Azoarcus sp. KH32C: one gene and its partner. The protein of the gene in region 2 interacts with the protein of the main gene of each other region in a pairwise test. Links are inferred from orthologs where the notes say so. Each region holds a gene or a part of one and is shown on either strand. Other genes may lie near its edges. The genes, in order: lpdA and AZKH_RS06280.

Region 1 (3,254 bases), 200 kb from region 2 along the record:
CAGCGAGTTGATTTCGATCGTCACGTTGCTTGCACCGCCGGGAATGTAGCCGAGCGCAGTGACGCCGGAAACGAATGTCGCCGTTGTTCCGCTGCCCCCGAAGACCTGGCCCAGCGTCGGAACGCTGGCGGCGATGGCTGCCGGGACGGTGACGTTCGAGCTTCCCTGCAAGGGCTGATTGCCGAAAATCTGCGTCCCCCCCGCGATGCGATCGATTTCGGCCGCAATCTGCTGGAATTCGGTATCGAGTGCGCCGTGTTCGCCCGACCCGTTGGTGCCGTTGGCCGACTGCACCGCCAGTTCGCGGGCGCGTTGGAGCAGGTCTTGAACGGTGGCGAGTGCGCCGTCGGCAACCTGGGCGAGGCTGATGCCATCGCTGATGCCCTGCCGCAGGCGGGTGCTGCTGCGGATCGCCGTGTTCATCCGTTCGGAGATCGCCAGTCCGGCTGCGTCGTCGCGGGCGCTGTTGATGCGTCGGGCGCTTGAAAGCCGCTCGACCGCCGTCGCAAGGCTGCGGCTGTGCTCGCCGTAGAGACGGCTTGCACGCGTGGCATCGAGGTTGGACTGGATCGAGAGCATCGGATGATTGGCATTACTGACAATTTCATCCATAGCAACTCGGGTGCCATACGGAATAAATGCCGCAGGCATCACCTCGCGCTGCGAAATGACGGCAAATTCCATCTTTTGGACGTGGTTTTTGCAGGCAGCGGCAATTCCTGCCGCATGCCGACGTCAAGAATTGCCGGCAACAGGGCAAAAAAAACGGCGACCCGAAGGTCGCCGTCGTCACGCTTGAGAGGCGTCTTACTTCTTCTTGCGCACCGGCGGAATGTCGGTGCAACTGCCATGCGCGACTTCCGCCGCCATGCCGACGGTCTCGCCGAGAGTCGGGTGCGGGTGGATGGTCTTGCCGATATCCACCGCGTCCGCGCCCATCTCGATCGCGAGGCAGACTTCGCCGATCATGTCGCCGGCCGAGGGGCCGACGATCGCGCCGCCGATCACGCGGTGCGTTTCGGCGTCGAAGATCAGCTTGGTGAAGCCGTAGTCGGCGCCGTTGGCGATCGCGCGGCCGCTGGCGGCCCACGGGAACTTGGCGGTCTCGATCTTGCGGCCTTCCTTCTTCGCATCTTCCTCGGTATAGCCGACCCAGGCCACTTCCGGATGGGTGTAAGCCACGCCCGGGATCACGGTGGCGTCGAAGGCCGACTTCTCGCCGGCGGCGACTTCGGCCGCGACGTGTGCTTCATGCACCGCCTTGTGCGCGAGCATCGGGTTGCCGACGATGTCGCCGATCGCGAAGATGTGCGGCACGTTGGTGCGCATCTGCGCATCGACCGGGATGAAGCCGCGGTCGGTGACGAGGACGCCCGCCTTGTCCGCGGCGATCTTCTTGCCGTTCGGGCTGCGGCCAGCGGCCTGCAGGATCATGTCGTAGCGCTGCGGACCCTGCGGCGCCTTTTCACCTTCGAACGTGACCCACAGGCCGTCGTCCTTCGCCTCGACGGCGACGGTCTTGGTCTTGAGCATCACGTTGTCGAAGCGATGCAGGTTCTGCTTCTCCCATACCTTCACGGCGTCGGCGTCCGGACCCTGCATCAGGCGGTCGAGCATCTCGACGACATCGACCTTGGTGCCGAGCGTCGAATACACGGTCGCCATTTCGAGACCGATGATGCCGCCGCCGATGACGAGCATCTTCTCGGGCACGAAGCGCAGTTCGAGCGCACCGGTCGAGTCGACGATGCGCGGGTCGCGCGGGATGAAGGGCAGGTGCACTGCGGCCGAACCGGCGGCGATGATGCACTGCTTGAACTTGATGACCTTCTTCTCGCCGGTCTTGTCCTGCGCGTCGCCGGAGGTGACTTCGACCTCGACGTGGTTCGGGTCGAGGAAGCTGCCGTAGCCGCGTACGACATCGACCTTGCGGCCCTTGGCCATGCCGGCGAGGCCACCGGTCAGCTTGCCGACGACCTTGTTCTTGTGGGCGCGCAACGCGTCGATATCGACGGTCGGCTTCGCGAAGCTGATGCCGGCGGCCGACATATGCTCGGCCTCGTCCATCACCGCGGCGACGTGCAGCAGCGCCTTCGACGGGATGCAGCCGACGTTCAGGCACACGCCGCCGAGGGTCGCATAGCGCTCGACGATCACGGTCTTGAGACCGAGGTCGGCGGAGCGGAACGCGGCCGAATAGCCGCCGGGGCCGGCGCCGAGCACGAGCATGTCGCACTCGATGTCGGCACCGCCGGCATGGCTGGCAGCGGTCGGAGCTGCAGCCGGAGCAGCGGCCGGTGCCGCCGGGGCGGCAGCCGGAGCCGGAGCAGCCGCCGGTGCCTCAGCCGCCGCGGCGCCTGCAGCCTCGACCTTCAGCAGCACGGTGCCTTCGGCAACCTTGTCGCCGACCTTCACCAGCACTTCGGTGATGACGCCGGCCGCCGACGACGGAACGTCCATCGTCGCCTTGTCGGACTCGAGCGTGCAGATCGCGTCGTCGACCTTGATGGTGTCGCCGGCCTTCACGAACAGCTCGATCACCGGGACGGAATCGAAATCGCCGATGTCCGGAACCTTGACTTCAACTTGGCTCATGGCGCGGCCTCCTTACAGCATGACCCGACGGAAGTCGGCCAGCAGTTGAGCGAGATAGACGTTGAAGCGGGTCGCGAGCGCGCCGTCGATGACGCGGTGGTCGGCCGTCAGCGACATCGGCAGGGTCAGGCGCGGCACGAACTGCTTGCCGTCCCACACCGGCTTCATCACCGACTTGTTGACGCCGAGGATCGCGACTTCCGGCGCATTGACGATCGGCGCGAAGTAGGTGCCGCCGATGCCGCCCAAGCTGGAGATCGTGAAGCACGCACCGGACATGTCGGCCGGGCCGAGCTTGCCGTCGCGCGCCTTCTTCGCGAGCTCGCCGGATTCGGCGGCGATCTCGAACACGCTCTTCTTGTCGGCGTTCTTGATCACCGGCACGACGAGCCCGTTCGGCGTGTCGGCGGCGAACGCGATGTTGAAGTACTTCTTGTAGATCAGGTTGTCGCCGTCGAGCGAAGTGTTGAACTCGGGGAATTGCTGCAGCGCGCGCACCGACGCCTTGATGATGAAGGCCAGCATCGTGAGCTTCTTGCCGGACTTCTCATACTCCTTGTTCATCTGGACGCGGAAGGCTTCGAGGTCGGTGATGTCGGCGTCTTCGTGATAGGTCACGGCCGGGATCATCACCCAGTTGCGGGCGAGGTTCTGGCCGG
Region 2 (3,227 bases):
CGATGCGCTCGATGAACTGGCCGAGGACTACGACCTCGTTTACATCGACACCCCGCCGGCACTGAACTTCTACACCCGCTCCGCGCTGATCGCCGCGAATAGCTGCCTGATCCCCTTCGATTGCGATGAATTCTCGCGTCGTGCGCTGTATTCGCTGCTGGAAAACGTCGAGGAGATCAAGTCCGACCACAACCGCGCGCTCGCGGTCGAAGGCATCGTCGTCAACCAGTACCAGGCCCGGGCGGCACTCCCGCAGAAGGTCGTGCAGGAACTCGTCGACGAGGGCCTGCCGGTACTGACGCCCTACCTGTCGGCTTCGGTCAAGATCAAGGAATCGCACGAGCAGTCACGACCGATCATCCATCTCGACCCCAAGCACAAGCTGACGCAGGAGTTCGTCGCATTGCACGACGCCCTCGCCCGCAAGTACGGCGCCTGAAATGTCGGCGGCCAGTCGCTGCGGCCGCCGCGTAGAGCCCGGCTTACGCCGGCGTAAGCCGGGCCACTGCCAGCATCAACCACTTCATGCCGGCCGAGCCGAAGTTGATCTGAACGCGCGCATCGGAGCCGCTGCCTTCGGCGGCGACGATCACCCCTTGGCCGAACTTCGCGTGGGTGACCAACTGGCCGATGCGCAGTCCGCCCAGGTCCTGATTCCGCGCGGGCGCCGGCGCCGGTCGCGGCGAATAGCCACCGCGCGCCGGCTCCCCGCCCCCCCGCATCCCCATGCCGCGCGGACTCGGGGGCGACAGCCACTTCGTAAGCGCCTGCGGAATCTCCTCGAGAAAACGCGAACGCATGTTGTAACGCGTCTGGCCGTGCAACATCCGGCTCTGCGCGAATGACAGATACAGCCGCTGCCGCGCGCGCGTCACCGCGACGTACATCAGGCGCCGCTCCTCCTCCAGCCCCTCCGTTTCCATCGCGCTGTTTTCGTGCGGAAACAAGCCTTCCTCCAGCCCGGAAAGGAAGACGACGTCGAATTCCAGACCCTTCGACGCATGCACGGTCATCAACTGCACCGCTTCACTGCCCGGATCGGCCTGATGGTCGCCCGCCTCGAGCGACGCGTGCGCGAGAAAATCCGCCAGCAAGGCGTGCGACTGGGCCATCGCTTCCGCATCGGGACTCGCATCCGCGAGGAAATTCGCCGCCGCATTGATCAGTTCGTCGAGGTTCTCGAGCCGCTCCTGCCCCTCCTTTTCGCTGCGGTAGAAGTTGCGCAGCCCGCTCGCATCGAGCGCGTGATCGACCAGTTCGGGCAGCGGGAGATTCGCCGTATCCCGGCGCATATCCTCGACCAGACGGACGAACTGCGCGAGCACCGTGCCCGGCTTGCCGGTCAGATGCGGCACCGTCGCATACAGGCTCGTATTCCAGGTCCGCGCCGCGTCCTGCAGCGTCTCGAGCGAACGGGCACCGATGCCGCGCGTCGGGAAATTCACCACGCGGCTAAACGCCGTGTCGTCGTCGGGATTCGCAATCAGGCGCAGATAAGCGAGCGCGTGCTTGATCTCCTGGCGCTCGAAGAAGCGCAATCCGCCGTACACGCGATAAGCGATACCCGACGAAAAAAGCTGATGCTCCAGCACCCGGGATTGAGCATTGGAGCGATACAGCAAGGCGATGTCCGACCGGCTCGCGCCATCCCGCACCAGCGACTGGATTTCTTCGACGATCCAGCGCGCCTCGTCGCTGTCCGCGTAGGCTTCGAACACGCGGATCGGCTCGCCGGCGCCGCGCTCCGTCCACAAGTTCTTGCCCAGGCGGCCGGTGTTGTGCCGGATGATCGCGTTCGCCGCATCGAGAATATTGCCGTGCGAGCGATAGTTCTGCTCCAGGCGAATCACGCTGTCGACGCGGAACTCACGCTCGAAGTCGCGCATATTGCCGACTTCGGCACCGCGGAAGCGGTAGATCGACTGGTCGTCATCGCCCACGCAGAATAGGCAGGCCCCACCTTCCCGCCCCTCGTCAGCGAGCAGCTTCAGCCAGCGGTATTGCAGCCGGTTCGTGTCCTGGAACTCATCGACGAGGATGTGCCGGAATCGGCGCTGGTAGTGACGACGGATGGGCTCGTTGCGTTCGAGCAGCTCATAGCTGCGCAGCAACAACTCCGCAAAATCCACAACAGACTCGCGCTGGCACTGCGCCTCATACTCGATGTAAAGCTCCACGCGGCGGCGCGTGTAATCGTCCCAGGCCTGAACGGCATGCGGACGCAAACCGGCTTCCTTCTGGGCGTTGATGAAGTGCTGCAGCTCACGCGGCGGAAATTTCTCGTCGTCGACGTTGAGAGTCTTCAGCAGACGCTTGATCGCGGCCAGCTGATCGCCGGAATCCAAGATCTGGAACAGTTGAGGCAATCCGGCGTCGCGGTGATGTGTCCGCAACAACCGGTTGCACAGGCCATGAAAGGTACCGATCCACATTCCGCGCGCGGTATGACCGAAGTTCAGCGGCAGCATCGCCGACAGGCGCGCCAGCAACTCCTTGGCGGCCTTGTTCGTGAAGGTGACCGCCAACACCCCCTGTGGATCGACCTGCCCCGTCTGGACCAGCCAAGCGATCCGCGTCGTCAGCACGCGGGTCTTCCCCGAACCGGCGCCCGCAAGAATCAGTGCATGACGCGGGGGGAGAGTGACGGCCTGGAGTTGTTCGGCGTTCAGATTGGCAAGCAGATCGGACATGCGTTTTTTCCTCTAGAGGCCGAGATTCTAACCGGCACGGGCATCAAGACTGGCATCTCCACCACTGTTGCGGCGCTGCAACACGACCCTTGAAGTTGTCTGACCATTGGACTAATTTCCAATTGTGCAAAGCAACACAGGTTTGAGCGGGATCAAGGCAGGCCACGGTTTGAGGCTTCAAAATCCGCTCCGCTCGACATGACGCACTGCAATAACCGCGCGCACCACCGGCCCAAAAAGCGGATCCGTGCGGCGCAAGATACGGCCGAAAATGGTCGATTGGAGAAGCAAATGATGAAGACCCCAAAGCTGCTGCCCTGGTATGCCCGCAAGGCAGGCGTATCGATCGAACGTGCCACGGTCCTGTGGCACAAGGCCGTACGTGAGGCAACGGCTGAAACCGGCTGGGTTGGCACCTCCGAATACTGGGGCGAAGCGATGAACTCCTTCCTCCGCCTCCTCGAAGAAGAGCGCGACAGCTTCTGCGCTCCGCACGTGACACCCTTCGTGCGCACCCAAAACCGTATCTGGCGCCTG

What was found.
Region 1: the proteins of AZKH_RS06280 (region 2) and lpdA interact in binary tests that used the Escherichia coli proteins (3 or more experiments, as listed by UniProt). The link is inferred for Azoarcus sp. KH32C from one-to-one orthologs.

Annotation. Positions count from the first base shown.
Region 1 is NC_020516.1:1,606,724-1,609,977, forward strand. The notes cover bases 202-3,138. They hold lpdA (dihydrolipoyl dehydrogenase), read right to left. Parts: upstream 2,596-3,138; coding sequence 808-2,595; downstream 202-807. Other genes in these bases: AZKH_RS07105 (flagellin), read right to left, coding at 202-612; aceF (dihydrolipoyllysine-residue acetyltransferase), read right to left, coding at 2,608-3,138. Outside these bases: more of AZKH_RS07105, read right to left, coding at 1-201; more of aceF, read right to left, coding at 3,139-3,254. UniProt on the Escherichia coli protein: Lipoamide dehydrogenase is a component of the glycine cleavage system as well as of the alpha-ketoacid dehydrogenase complexes.
Region 2 is NC_020516.1:1,401,869-1,405,095, reverse strand. Bases 87-2,996 are described here. They hold AZKH_RS06280 (UvrD-helicase domain-containing protein), read right to left. Parts: upstream 2,691-2,996; coding sequence 483-2,690; downstream 87-482. Other genes in these bases: AZKH_RS06275 (hypothetical protein), read left to right, coding at 2,982-2,996; AZKH_RS06285 (ParA family protein), read left to right, coding at 87-439. Also shown: more of AZKH_RS06285, read left to right, coding at 1-86; more of AZKH_RS06275, read left to right, coding at 2,997-3,227. UniProt on the Escherichia coli protein: A helicase with DNA-dependent ATPase activity. Unwinds DNA duplexes with 3'-5' polarity. Translocates on single-stranded DNA with 3'-5' polarity. Initiates unwinding more efficiently from a nicked substrate than double-stranded DNA.